2 regions of the Providencia sp. LY12 genome follow, and region 1 is predicted to be linked to the other one. Evidence: riboswitches for the same ligand, from Rfam matches in the RefSeq annotation. Region 1 holds a riboswitch; the other holds the start of a gene.

What was found. Region 1 has a riboswitch for thiamine pyrophosphate ahead of thiB (thiamine ABC transporter substrate binding subunit). Riboswitches for the same ligand answer to the same signal wherever they lie in the genome.
Region 2: it holds a riboswitch for thiamine pyrophosphate, as region 1 does, so the genes downstream of both, thiC (phosphomethylpyrimidine synthase ThiC) here and thiB (thiamine ABC transporter substrate binding subunit) in region 1, are expected to answer to the same signal.

The regions. Positions count from the first base shown of each region.
Region 1 covers NZ_CM172594.1:3,520,683-3,528,305, forward strand. The annotation lists gene ptsP (phosphoenolpyruvate--protein phosphotransferase) at 1-1,557, opposite strand, end outside; gene rppH (RNA pyrophosphohydrolase) at 1,562-2,095, opposite strand; TPP riboswitch at 2,209-2,301, shown strand; gene thiB (thiamine ABC transporter substrate binding subunit) at 2,365-3,369, shown strand; gene thiP (thiamine/thiamine pyrophosphate ABC transporter permease ThiP) at 3,345-4,949, shown strand; gene thiQ (thiamine ABC transporter ATP-binding protein ThiQ) at 4,942-5,640, shown strand; gene ACY3ZI_RS16800 (DNA polymerase II) at 5,716-7,623, shown strand, end outside.
Region 2 covers NZ_CM172594.1:433,179-440,801, reverse strand. The annotation lists gene ACY3ZI_RS01960 (ABC transporter permease) at 1-859, shown strand, start outside; gene ACY3ZI_RS01955 (ABC transporter permease) at 846-1,661, shown strand; gene ACY3ZI_RS01950 (ABC transporter ATP-binding protein) at 1,658-2,674, shown strand; gene ACY3ZI_RS01945 (HAD family hydrolase) at 2,707-3,384, shown strand; TPP riboswitch at 3,712-3,824, shown strand; gene thiC (phosphomethylpyrimidine synthase ThiC) at 3,969-5,951, shown strand; gene thiE (thiamine phosphate synthase) at 5,935-6,612, shown strand; gene ACY3ZI_RS01930 (HesA/MoeB/ThiF family protein) at 6,602-7,360, shown strand; gene thiS (sulfur carrier protein ThiS) at 7,348-7,548, shown strand; gene ACY3ZI_RS01920 (thiazole synthase) at 7,551-7,623, shown strand, end outside.

The sequences.
Region 1 (7,623 bases):
GCAAGGATTTTCCTCGCTGATCGGCATGTAAGGCAGTTGTTTGTCCGCACCGATATCTAAGGTTCTTAATACCACCGGTTTCGTTGCAAAAAGTTGCAGTACATCCCGATATAACTGCTTCTGTTCATCCTCTGATGGAAAGCCATTGTGCAGCATAAATGGCAGTTCGGTTCGATATAATCCAACACCATCCACCCCATCATGAATTTGCTGTTCATAGCGAGGGCTCAATCCGGCGTTGAGGCAAATATCCACATGCTCGCCATTTTTGAGCACTGCATCTTGAGAAAGCGTACCTTCCGCTAATCGGCTAAGTACATTTTCTTCTTCAATAATTTGCTGGTATTCCTGAGCAATAAAATTTTCAGGCTCAATAAACACTTCGCCACGATAGCCATCCAAAATCAGATGGCGATTATGTAATAAGGAAGGCTCAATATCCGCCCCCATAATCGCGGGGATCCCCATCGCTCGGATCAAGATTGCAGAGTGGGAGTGCGTTGCACCATCGCGCACAATCACACCCGCTAATTGCTCAAGCGGTAATTCAGCAAGAACGCTCGCACTTAGCTCATCAGCCACCAAAATAAAACGGTCTGGCCATTGGCTAGTGGGTGTCAGTGAATCATCGAGATGAAATAATAAGCGCTGCCCTAAGGTGCGAAGGTCAGAGCCACGCTCTCTTAAATAGAGGTCACGTAAACGTGAGAACTGCAAAGCGTAATCTTCGATGACGGTTTTCACTGCCCATTCAGCCACCGCCCCTTGATTAATCGCCGTAAATAACCGTTTTTTCAGTTGGGGGTCATTAAGCAAGTGGTTATATAGGTCGAAAATAGCTGCGCTTTCTTTCGATGAGCTCGCCATAAACCGCTTACTAATACGACGAAATTCTGCCGCCGCACTTTCCAGCGCTATCACCAAGCGTTGACGCTCTTCATCAATATTCAATGTGGTCGCTTGATACACATTGTCTAAAGAAGGTTGAGAGGTATCTTGCCAACCATAAGCCATCGAAATTCCTTGAGAAACAGGGATAGCTTTGAGGCGATTTTGTCGATATTGCCCGAAAATACCTTTTGTTTGCGCTTGGGATAAAATCACCGCTAACTGCATCGATAGCGTGACCATAAAGGACTCTTCAGTTTCGCTGAATAACCGTTTTTCTCGCTGCTGAACCACTAGCACGCCCAGTAATTGGCGTCGATAAACGACAGGCACGCCAAGAAAGGCTTTGAGCTGTTCTTCTTTGAGTTGGGGAAGGTATTTGAATTGCGGGTGTTCGCGAATATCGGCGAGGTTCAACATTTCCGATTGCCGACCGACTGCGCCAACAACCCCTTCGTCGAATCCTAAACGAATAGCAATCCCGCTAGGCTTTTTCAGCCCGCGGGTTGCCATTAGGTAATAACATTGGCGAGGATGATCGGCTAAGTAAATCGAGCACACATCGGTGCGCATCGCTTTGCACGTCTCATTGACCAAAACTTCAAGAGCTTGAGTCAGACTGGTCGCCATCGCGACCTTTTCGACAATGTCACGTAAACGCGTCAACATAGGCTTACTTAACTCCGCGCCTACGATTATTAAAAACAGGTCGTTGTGGTAATTTCTGTTCCTGCAGAGGCATAACTACGGGAGCGAATTCCTTCATCACGCGGCGATAAACTTCGCGCTTAAAAGAGACCACTTGCCTAACAGGATACCAATAACTGACCCACCGCCAGCCGTCAAATTCTGGCGATTTACTGCGCTGCACGTTTATATCGGCGTCATTACATTGGAGTTGAAGTAAAAACCAACGTTGTTTCTGTCCAATACAAACAGGTTTTGTATCCCAACGCACCAAACGCTTAGGTAATTTGTAGCGTAACCAATTACGGGTAGATGCAAGTAACCTTACATCTTTACGCTGTAGTCCGACTTCCTCGTATAACTCACGATACATCGCTTGTTCTGGCGATTCCCCCGGGTTAATCCCACCTTGAGGAAATTGCCAAGAATGCTGACCATAACGGCGAGCCCATAAGACTTGACCTTGCCGATTACAAATTACAATTCCTACATTCGGGCGGTAGCCATCATCATCGATCACTAGACTACCTCAATAACCAAATTTGAAAGATGCCTAATTGTTTCACACATACCCAAACTGGTAAACCTATATCAATACAGTTTGCAGATATGTCTGAAGTAATTACAATAGTCTGCGTCTCAACGGGGTGCCAATTTGGGCTGAGAAATAACCCGTAGAACCTGATCCGGCTAATACCGGCGTAGGGATTTGAGCTACCGCCTACAAATTATTGTATCGGTCCCTCCTCAAATCCTGTGTTTTTTTTTATGATTTACGCAGGAATTACAATGACTAAAAATAAACTCTTTACCTCACTCATTGCCTTAACCACCTTAAGTTTTGCTGCATTCGCCTCTGCCGAAAAACCAACGCTGACGGTATATACCTATGATTCCTTTGCTGCAGAATGGGGACCAGGTCCTCAAATCAAAAAGAATTTCGAAGCTCAATGTGAATGCGAGTTAAAACTGGTTTCTCTAGGGGATGGTGTTGCACTACTGAATCGCCTACGTATGGAAGGGGAAAAAAGCAAAGCCGACATTATCTTAGGGTTAGATAACAACTTGCTCGATTCCGCAGAAAAAACCGGCTTATTTGCCCCAGCAGATATCAAAACGGATGCGCTTAAATTACCTATCGAATGGACAAGCAAAACATTCATTCCTTATGATTATGGTTATTTCGCCTTTATCTATGACACCAATAAAATCAAGCAACCGCCAAAAAGCATGGATGAACTGCTTGATAGCAAAAATAATTGGAAAATCATTTACCAAGATCCGCGCACCAGCACCCCAGGTTTAGGGTTAATGTTGTGGATTGAGAAAATCTACGGTGATAAATCGGCTGATGCATGGAAGAAAATGGCAGCCAAAACACTGACCGTGACCAAAGGTTGGAGTGAGTCTTATGGCTTGTTCTTAAAAGGTGAAGGAGATTTTGTCCTGAGCTACACCTCCTCGCCGGGTTACCAAATTTTAAATGATAAGAAAGACAACTACGCGGCAGCACTGTTCGATGAAGGGCATTATATGCAAGTCGAAGTGGCGGCAAGATTGAAACACAGCCCTCAACCTGAGCTGGCAAAACAGTTCTTACAATTTATGTTAACCCCTGAATTCCAAGGCACATTACCAACCACTAACTGGATGTATCCGGTTATCGATATGCCGTTGCCTGAAGTGTATAACGTGCTACCACTGCCTGCTAAATCCCTGCAATTTAGCGCGGAAGAAGTGGCTAAAGAACGTCAAACGTGGACACGTTTATGGCAAACCGCCGTCAGTCGTTAATCAATTTAACCTTATTACCGGGGGCAATAGCCTCCGGTCTTTTAATCGTCGTTGCCCTGCTCGCTTTTGGGGCGCTGTGGTTTTTCGCACCTGAAGTTTCCCTCCGCGAGATAATCGACGACGATTATTTATGGCATGTCATCGGTTTTACGTTTTGGCAGGCATTGCTTTCCGCTATTTTTTCCATTATTCCCGCTATTTTTCTTGCAAGAGCTCTGTATCGCCGGCGATTTTGGGGAAGAATGCTCTTGCTCCGCTTGTGTGCAATGACGCTTGTTTTACCCGTTTTAGTCGCCGTTTTCGGTATTTTGTCGGTATATGGACAAACCGGATGGCTAGCAAAACTGTGCCTATGGCTTGATGTTGATTATCAGTTTTCCCCTTATGGTCTGCGTGGCATTTTATTGGCGCATATCTTTTTCAATATGCCACTCGCCACCCGGATGTTGCTGCAATCCCTTGAAAATATTGCCATTGAGCAGCGTCAAAGCGCCGCTCAATTAGGGTTCAATGAGTGGCAACAATTTACCCTTTTAGAGTGGCCTTATTTACGCCGTCAGATGTTGCCAACAGGCGCGCTGATTTTTATGCTCTGTTTTGCCAGCTTTGCGACAGTACTGGCTCTGGGCGGTGGCCCTGCGGCGACCACTATCGAACTCGCGATTTACCAAGCACTGAGCTACGACTTTGATTTAGGGCGTGCCACACTGCTTGCGTTAATTCAGTTGGGATGTTGCGTAGGATTAATGCTTATTTGCCAACGTATTAACCATGCCATTTCCGTTGGATTTAGCCACCAAACATCATGGTTTGATCCTGCCGATAACCTGTTTCGCCGTTTACGTGACTGGCTGGTGATTGCTGCAGCTATTTTGCTATTAATTCCGCCGTTATTAGCGGTCATTGTTGATGGGCTCAACGGTCAATTACTGGATGTTTTACAGCAATCTGCGTTATGGCAAGCCACATTGACCTCACTGTTTATTGCACTCTGTGCTGGAATTTTGTGCGTGATCCTCACGCTAATGCTGCTATGGAGTAGCCGTGAACTGCGTTTACGAAATGCGATGAAACTGGGGCAAGCCATAGAACTCAGCGGGCTGATTATTCTGGCGATGCCGGGCATTGTGCTGGCGACAGGCTTTTTTATCTTTTTCAATGAAACCATTGGAATACCCGAAACACCTTATCCGTTGGTGATCATGACTAACGCCTTACTCGCTATCCCTTACGCGCTAAAGGTACTGGATAACCCAATGCGAGATCTGGCCCAACGCTATAATCCGTTATGCCAATCACTCGAAATCACTGGTTTTAATCGATTTAAAATCATTGAATTACGAGCATTACGCAAACCTATCGCACAAGCATTGGCATTCGCTTGCGTGATTTCGATTGGGGATTTTGGCGTGGTCGCCTTGTTTGGTAATGAAGAGTTCCGCACCTTGCCTTACTATCTTTATCAACAGATTGGCGCATATCGAACCAATGATGGCGCGGTTACCGCGATGTTATTGTTGTTACTCTGTTTCTGCCTGTTTAGCCTACTCGAACGCCTATCGGGGAAAACTCATGATTGAATTACAAAATCTAGATTATCAATACGATAACCTAAATATGCATTTTGATATTGCGGTAGCTTCGGGGGAACGAGTTGCCGTAATGGGTCCTAGTGGCGCAGGCAAAAGCACGCTGCTCAGCCTAATTAGTGGGTTTCAATTTCCTCGCAGTGGCACTATCACCTTAAATGGTGAAAATCATACATTTACGCCCCCAGCTAAACGCCCTGTTTCCATGTTATTTCAAGAAAATAACCTGTTTGCTCACCTAACCGTGAGGCAAAATATTGGGCTAGGTTTACAACCGAGCTTACGTTTGAGTGCATCGCAAATGGCTGAAGTCGAGCAAATGGCGCGGCAGGTCAGTTTAACCGACTGTTTAGATCGAACACCAGCGCAGTTATCCGGTGGGCAGCGTCAACGAGCCGCACTCGCACGCTGTTTAATTCGCAATCAACCGATTTTATTGCTGGATGAGCCATTTTCCGCCCTTGACCCTGCGCTGCGCAGTGAAATGCTGCAACTACTCAATGACGTTTGCGTGAATAAATCCATCACATTATTAATGGTATCCCATAGTATTGAAGACTCGCTACAAATCGCCCCTCGCAGCTTAGTGATCGCTGATGGCGCAATTGTGTATGACGGTGATACCGAAACACTATTACAAGGCAAAACCGACGCTTCTGCATTATTGGGCATTTCTAATTAGCCCAACAAATAATACTGTATAAATTCCCACTACTCGCGTATATTAATTTGCAGATTATTTACGCGAGTTTCCTTTATGCCTCAGTCAAACACCCCCGCTGAAAAAGGCTTTATTCTTAGCCGCCATTGGCGAGATACCCGCTACGGTATCGAGGTAAGCTATTGGTTACTCACGGATAACAAACCGCAAAAAGTCATTGTTCCCTATCAACAAGCCGTGGGTTTTTTACCTGAATCCAAGTTTTCCTTAGTACGCCATTTAATTGAAGGGCAAGCTGATATCAGCTATCGCCCCGTGGAACTGATTGATTTTAAACGGGAAAAAGTCTACGCCATCTATTGCCAGCAATATCGTCAATTACAAAACCTAGATAAAAACTGCCAAGCATTAGGCGTTGAGCTGCTGGAAACCGATATTCGCCCTTGTGAGCGTTATTTAATGGAGCGCTTTATTACCGCTCCCGTGTGGTTTTCTCGCAATCATCAGGGAAAATATCAACTCAAACCCTGTGAAGGCTATCGCCCGACACTGCACGCCGTTTCCCTCGATATTGAAACTAGCCAACATGGAGAGCTTTATTCCATTGGGTTATCTGGCTGCGGTGACAATGTGGTGTTTATGTTGGGCCCCGAACAAGGCCCGGCCCTGAATGATCAACATCGACTCGTGTATTCCACCAGCCGCCCTCAATTACTTGAAAAATTGAACGAATGGCTGCAACAGTACGATCCCGATGCCATCATTGGCTGGAATCTGATCCAGTTTGATTTGCAAGTTTTACAAAAGCATGCAGAGCGCTATGGCATCCCTCTGTTGCTCGGTCGGCAAGGGAAAAAACTCGAATGGCGAGAACACGGTTTTAAGCAAGGTGTCTTTTTTGCCTCTGCTGAAGGTCGCTTAATTATTGATGGTATTGATGCGTTAAAATCGGCGACATGGAGTTTTAGCTCATTCAGCTTGGAGTCCGTTGCCCAGCAGCTGCTTGGCGAAGGGAAAGCGATTGATACTCCTTATGATCGCATGGATGAAATTAACCGCCGCTTTGCTCACGATAAACCCGCCCTCGCCCATTACAATATTCAAGACTGTATTTTGGTGCATCGCATCTTTGAGAAAACCGATTTAATGGCGTTCTTGCAAGAGCGCTCGACGGTCACGGGGTTAGCAGCCGATCGCATGGGAGGCTCGGTGGCCGCCTTTTCCCATTTATATATTCCTCGGCTACACCGCTTAGGGTTTGTTGCCCCCACACTTTCAGAACAAAAATTTCAGCTTAATCCCGGCGGGTTCGTGATGGATTCACAACCCGGTTTATATGACTCTGTTTTGGTGCTGGATTATAAAAGCTTGTATCCCTCAATTATTCGCACCTTTTTAATTGACCCAGCAGGCATGATTGAAGGGCTTGCACACCCAGCCCCTGAACACTCTGTTGAAGGGTTTCGCGGTGCTTGGTTTTCCCGTACAACCCATTGCTTGCCAGATATTGTCAGCCATATTTGGCAAGGTCGTGATAAAGCCAAACAGCAAAAAAATGCCCCGCTTTCTCAAGCCCTCAAAATTATTATGAATGCTTTTGCTGGGGTTTTGGGTGCCGATGGATGCCGCTTTTTTGATCCACGATTAACCGCGTCAATCACCATGCGCGGTCATGAAATCATGCGAATTACCAAACAATTGATTGAATCCCAAGGATATCAGGTAATTTATGGGGACACCGATTCCACCTTTGTTTGGCTACGAGATCCCCATACTGATGAACAAGCTCAAAAAGTGGGCTATCAACTGCGTGACCATGTAAATAATTGGTGGAAACAGCATCTTAAAGAAGAGTGGCAACTTGATGGTGTGCTCGAGCTTGAGTATGAAACCCATTATCGGCGCTTTTTGATGCCAACAATTAGAGGCACAGACCAAGGTAGTAAAAAACGTTATGCGGGTTTAAGCCAAGATACGATGGTTTTTAAAGGCTTAGAAACCATT
Region 2 (7,623 bases), 1.2 Mb from region 1:
AGGCTTAACCATGTTTAACAAGCCCAATGTGCGTTTTCACTGGCGCGCCGCACTGTTAATCGTGCCATTTATTGTGCTGTTTTGCCTATTTCAAATCGCCCCGATGATTTGGGTACTTTTCAACAGTTTTGTCTACGAAGAAGCCTGGTCTTTTGAAAATTACGTTGAAATTTTCTCCAATGATTTCTACCTACAAGCATTCCAAAATACCCTATGGCTATCGCTGATTTGTAGCGTTGTTGGTTTGCTTATCGCCTGCGTAACGGCATTTTCTATCTATAAGATGCAAGGCAAAGTGCGCAATTTCATGATTTCGTTTACCACCATGGCGAGCAACTTCAGCGGCGTACCGTTAGCCTTCGCGTTTATTATTATCTTAGGTTTTAACGGAGCCATTACCCTGCAACTTAAAGCGTGGGGATGGATTGATGATTTTAATATCTACAGCGCCAGCGGCTTGATGCTGCTGTATATCTACTTCCAAATCCCACTCGGTATTTTACTGCTTTACCCTGCATTCGATGCACTCAAACCTGAGTGGGAAGATGCCGCAAAAACTATGGGAGCCAGCAAGTTAACCTATTGGCTGAAAGTGGGTATTCCGGTCATTTCTCCTGCACTATTAGGCACATTTATTATCTTGGTTACCAATGCCGTTGGCGCTTATGCCAGTACTTACGCACTCACCAGTGGTAACTACAACCTAGTGACTATCCGCATTGCCAGCCTTGTCTCTGGCGACCTGTTCTTAGAGCCAAATATGGCAGCCGCGCTATCCGTTGTTCTGATTGCGATCCTTGGGTTTATCACCGCCATTCACCACTGGTTATTAAAGCGGAGCTACCATGCTAAATCCTAATATTCGTAGCCCAAAAGCACCGAGTTTACTGTTTCATAAAATGGTTCTTGGTACCGTTGCCGCCATTCTTGCGCTGCCTATTATTGCCACCTTTATTTACTCCATTTCCAGTTCATGGGGGGCGACGATTATGCCTGATGCCCTATCCATTAAATGGTATCTGCAATTGTGGCAAGATCCGCGCTTTTTGATGGCATTTGGACGATCTCTTTTGATCTGCTTTGATACATTGCTGATCAGCGTACTGGTCATTTTGCCAATGACATTTGCCGTTTTTTACCGCTTTCCAAAGCTCAAAGGGTTGATGGATTTACTGATTATTCTCCCTTTTGCGATCCCACCCGTGGTCTCTTCAGTCGGTTTACTGCAAATCTTTGCAGATGAGCCATTTATGTTGGTCGGTACCCCGTGGATCTTAATTGGCACCTACTTCACCATTACATTGCCATTTATGTACCGCGCACTGGCGAATAGCTTTCAAGGAATCAATCTGCATGACTTAATGGACGCCGCTCACTTACTCGGTGCCAGCACCTTTAAAGCCTTTTTAATGATAGTGCTGCCAAATATCCGTAAAGGGTTATTGGTTTCTTTACTGATTTCCTTCTCATTCTTAATGGGGGAGTTCGTATTCGCCAATATCTTAGTGGGAACCCGTTTCGAAACCTTGCAGATCTATCTGTTTAATATGCGCCAAACTAGCGGACACTTTACCTCTGCGCTAGTGATGTCTTACTTCCTATTTACGTTGCTGCTGACTTGGCTAGCAACGCGCTTGAATCGTGTGGGAGATGAACGATGAGCTACGTTATTGCGGAAAACCTAACTAAATCCTTTGGTCAGAACCAAGTATTCTCTGATATCCAGTTTACGATTGAACAAGGGGAATTTATTACGCTATTGGGGCCAAGTGGCTGCGGAAAATCCACGTTACTACGTTGTATCGCGGGGCTTGAACAGCCCGACAGCGGGGAGCTGTATATCAACCGCCAGAATATCACTCAGCAGCCAGCTCAACAGCGCGGCGTGGGCATGGTGTTTCAAAGCTACGCTCTATTCCCAAATATGACCGTGGCTGAAAACATCGCGTTTGGGTTGAAAATGCGCAAGATGCCCGCCACTGAGCGCGATAAAGCCGTGGCAGAAGTCATTGATATGGTGGAATTACAAGGAAAAGAGAACCAATATCCGCACCAGCTTTCGGGTGGTCAGCGCCAACGTGTCGCCCTCGCCCGTGCATTGGTGATGAAGCCGCAAATTTTACTCCTCGATGAACCGTTATCCGCCCTTGATGCACGTATTCGTAAGCACTTACGCCAGCAAATTCGTGAAATCCAGCGAGAGCTGAAGCTCACCACCATTTTCGTCACCCACGACCAAGACGAAGCGATGATTATGTCTGACCGCATCTTCTTAATGAACAAAGGCTCGATTATCCAAAGCGATACCGCGGAAAATATCTATACTCAGCCTGCCACTGAATTTGTGGCTCGATTTATGGGGCATTACAATTTGGTGGACGCTGAAAAAGCCAATGGGATGCTGGGCGTCAATTTACAAGGTACCCTCGCCATTCGCCCTGAGTCCATTTATGTTCGCGAAGTGGGACGCCAATATGGCAACCATATTTCCGCCCCAGTGGATGCCGTGATCCTTGACCACCAGCTTTTAGGGAATATTATTCGCTATAGCGTGAACACGCCTGCGGGGGATATGACCGTAGACTTGCTCAATCGCTCATCTGAGCGTTTATTTGAGCCGGGCACACGCCTTGAGTTAATGTTTAATAAAAATGAAATTCGAGCTTTAAGTTAATCAACGACGAGCTAGTCAACGAAAGGAACCCCATGCAAAACCCGTCTACACAAACCAAATTAGCGATTTTTGATCTCGATGACACCCTGATCCGTGGCGATAGCAGCGTACTTTGGACGCAATATTTGTGGGATAAGAAAATCATTACCGACCCACGTTTTGTCGAAGCCGATAAAGAGATGATGGCGCAATACAACGCGGGCAATTTGGATATGGTGACTTACTTAAAGTTTAGTTTGCAGACCCTTGCTGGCATCAAGACAGAGCAAGTCGATGAGTGGTTAGATGATTTTGTCGATACCATTATCATTCCGCGCATTTATCCTAACGCATTAAGCACCGTTGCCTCATATCGATCGCAAGGGCTCCCGATCATTGTGATCTCCGCAACGGTTACTTTTATCGTGAAGAAGATTGCGGATCGCCTTGGTGCCGATGTCACGATGGGCATTAATATTAAGCGTTCAAATGGCTGCTACACCACCGAAGTTGACGGTATCCCAACCTTTAAAGAGGGTAAAGTTAAGCGTTTAACTCAATGGATCGCCCACCAGCCAATCACCGATGCGTATATTTATTTCTACACCGATTCCGCCAATGACCTACCTATGTGCCATTTTGCCGATGAGACATTTATCGTCAACGGCGACTCGCGCCTTCTCCAAGCCGCCACTGAAAACCACTGGCCGCAATATTCGTGGAGTTTGTAAAACCCTATTTAACCAACCTAGTTTTAACTTTTAACGCTTAATTTCTAGGTTTTTGTTTTTTAGGTTTTTAACTAACTGCCTTTCAAAGGTTCCTCTACATTATTCGTGCTAGAGAAAGGCGGCAAACTAATCCTCAACCTAGTTTTAACTTTTAATTTCTAGGTTTTGGATTTTTACCCAATACACTGATTTCCCCTAAATTATTCGAGTGAGAAGAAGGCGGCAAGCGAGGATATCCCTAGGAGCATACACAAGTATGTGACTAGGGTAGCCGAGAGAAGCCAACGCACTTATCGCTTGAAGAATGACGGGGAAACTTTATACTGAACAATCTTGTCGGAGTGCCTAGCATGTGCAAACATCAGGCTGAGACCGTTAATTCGGGATCCGCGGAACCTGATCGGGTTAATACCCGCGAAGGGAACAAGAGTAATCTTCTCGCACGATCTTCCCCACCCTTGGTGGATCTTTCGTTGCAACGCCTTACCATTACTCCTCCGAACTCCAGACAAGCAACTTTCTTTCGATAAACCCGCTATTGGCGCTTTACGCCGTATAGCCTGTGACGATGTCAGGAAATTGCTATGTCCAATAATGCTAATAATTCAGTTATACCGAGTACCGATATTTCCCCTAAAGCTGCACCAGCACGCACTCGAAAAGAGCAACGTGACGCCGCAGAAGACTTTATCAATACCATTTCCGGTGTTTCATTCCCTAACTCTGAACGTATCTACCTGCAAGGCTCGCGAGACGACATCCAAGTTCCCATGCGCGAAATCCAGCTCTCCCCAACGCTTATCGGCGGAGACAAAGATAATCCCAAATTTGAAGATAACGAGGCCGTCCCTGTTTATGACACCTCAGGTCCTTACGGCGACCCGGCCTCTGAACTCAATGTTCACAAAGGATTGAAAAAAATCCGTGCGCCGTGGATCAGTGAACGCGCGGATACTGTTGCTGTCGAAAATCTCAGCTCCGACTTTACCCAGCAGCGCTTAGCCGATGCGGGCTTAGACCACCTGCGTTTTAATCACCGCCCTGCACCACTGAAAGCGCAAACAGGCAAATGCGTCACTCAGTTGCACTATGCTCGCCAAGGCATTGTGACTCCTGAAATGGAATTTATCGCCATCCGTGAAAATATGGGTCGTGAACGCATTCGCAGTGAAGTGTTAAGGCAGCAACATCCGGGGCAAAGCTTTGGTGCTATTTTGCCAGAAAATATTACGCCGGAATTTGTACGCCAAGAAGTGGCGGCAGGTCGCGCTATCATCCCTGCCAATATTAACCATCCAGAATCTGAGCCGATGATTATCGGGCGCAATTTCTTAGTGAAAGTGAATGCCAATATCGGTAACTCCTCCGTGACTTCATCCATCGAAGAAGAGGTGGAAAAACTGATTTGGTCTACTCGCTGGGGTGCAGATACGGTGATGGATTTATCCACAGGTCGCTATATTCACGAAACCCGCGAATGGATTTTACGTAATAGCCCAGTGCCAATTGGTACCGTGCCTATCTACCAAGCGCTCGAAAAAGTGAACGGCGTTGCTGAAAACCTCACGTGGGAAATGTTCCGCGATACCCTGCTAGAGCAAGCCGAGCAAGGGGTAGATTACTTCACTATCCATGCTGGCGTTTTACTGCGCTATGTACCAATGACGGCGAAACGCCTGACGGGGATTGTCTCCCGTGGTGGCTCTATCATGGCGAAATGGTGTTTATCCCACCACCAAGAAAACTTCCTGTATGAGCATTTCCGTGAAATTTGCGAAATTTGTGCTGCTTATGATGTTTCCCTGTCTCTTGGTGATGGGTTACGTCCGGGTTCCGTGCAAGATGCCAACGATGAAGCCCAATTCTCAGAGCTGCATACCTTAGGCGAGCTGACCAAAATTGCGTGGGAATACGATGTGCAGGTGATGATTGAAGGACCGGGACATGTGCCGATGCAGATGATCCGCCGCAATATGACCGAAGAGCTAGAGCACTGCCACGAAGCCCCATTCTATACGTTAGGTCCCCTAACCACCGATATCGCACCAGGCTATGACCACTTCACTTCCGGTATTGGCGCAGCAATGATCGGCTGGTTTGGTTGTGCAATGCTGTGCTACGTGACGCCAAAAGAGCACCTTGGTTTACCGAACAAAGAAGACGTCAAACAGGGGCTGATTACCTACAAGATTGCTGCCCACGCCGCTGATCTCGCGAAAGGTCATCCGGGTGCGCAAATTCGTGATAATGCCATGTCCAAAGCGCGTTTTGAGTTCCGTTGGGAAGACCAGTTTAACCTCGCCCTAGACCCTGAAACCGCGCGTAAATATCACGATGAAACCTTGCCGCAAGCGTCAGGGAAAATCGCCCACTTCTGCTCTATGTGTGGACCAAAATTCTGCTCCATGAAGATTTCCCAAGAAGTTCGTGACTATGCTGCACAGAAAGAGGCTGCACAAAAAGAAGCGGGTATGGAGCAGATGTCGGAAGTGTTCCGCGCTCACGGTAGCGAACTCTATCATGGGGCTGAGATTGCTGAGGTCGTGAGTGATGAACAAAACGCTTAATCTCCCAAATAGCCCATTTCCACCGACCGAACACTGCCTCGGTCTGTACCCGGTTGTGGATTCTGTTGAATGGATTGAACGCCTGCTAAATGCAGGTGTTTCCACCTTGCAATTGCGCATCAAAGACAAGCAAGACCACCAAGTCCGTGAACAGATCCAGCAAGCAATCACGCTTGGCAAGCAGCATCACGCCCGATTATTTATTAATGACTATTGGCGTTTAGCCATAGAGCTGGGCGCCTATGGCGTCCACTTAGGGCAAGAAGATCTGGAAACCACCGATCTGGTGGCGATTCACCAAGCGGGGCTACGGTTGGGGATCTCCACCCACGATCCTGATGAAGTCGCGATTGCCAAAACGGTGCGTCCGTCTTATATCGCACTGGGGCATATATTCCCAACCCAGACTAAGCTGATGCCCTCCTCGCCTCAAGGTTTAGAAGCCTTAAAACAGATGGTTGAGGAGACGCCAGACTATCCGACAGTGGCAATAGGCGGGATATCCATTGAGCGCGTGCCTGCCGTGCTCGCTACTGGCGTTGGCAGTGTAGCGGTTGTCAGTGCCATCACCCAAGCCGATGACTGGCAAAGTGCAACGCGAACATTGCTGGATCTGGTTGAACCAACCTCTCGCTTAAAGGAAAACGACCATGCTCAATGATCTCGAGTTTATGCGTTATAGCCGCCAATTGCTGCTTGAGGATGTCAGCCCTGAAGGGCAACAAAAACTCAAACAAAGCAAGGTACTGATTGTCGGTTTAGGTGGACTAGGCTCCCCTGCAAGTTTGTATCTCGCGGGGGCGGGTGTCGGTGAATTATGGATAGCGGATCATGATGACCTGCATGTGTCTAACTTGCAGCGCCAAGTGCTGTATGACACGCAGGATATTAACCAGTCGAAAGCGCAGCTGGCCGCAGCGCGTTTAAAGCAGCTTAATCCCCATACTAAGACGCGCATTTTCCAACAAAAGCTTGATGCGGACAGCTTACTTCCCTTAGTGGAACAGGTGGATTTGGTGCTGGATTGCTGTGACAACATGGCCACTCGCCATGCGGTCAATGCCGCGTGCGTCATTAGCAATACCCCGCTCGTCAGCGGTAGCGCTGTGGGCTTTGGCGGGCAATTGATGGTTTTGGAGCCACCGTTTCAATCGGGCTGCTACGCCTGTTTGTATCCCGACCAAGAAGAGCCGCAGCGTAACTGCCGTACGGCGGGAGTACTCGGCCCAGTCGTGGGTGTGATTGGGACGTTACAAGCATTGGAAGCCATCAAATTGCTGGTGGGATTACCGTCCCCGTTAAGTGGAAAACTACGCCTGTTTGATGGAAAGCAGCAACAGTGGAATACCTTGCAGCTGACCCGATCAAAACAGTGCCCCGTCTGCCGAGAAGCCACATGCATATCATAATCAATGACCAGCCGATGGAGGTTGAACCGCCCATTACCGTCCACCAGCTATTAACGCAACTCGGGCAAAGTACATCCGGCTCAGCACTGGCTATCAATCAGGTAATCATTCCCAAAAGCCAGTGGGAAAGTCATTTTTTGAATGAACAAGACAACATTCTGCTGTTTCAAGCTATCGCAGGGGGTTAATGATGTTAAAAATTGCTGATGTCACTTTTCAGTCACGTTTATTTACCGGAACAGGCAAATTTGCCAATCCAACAT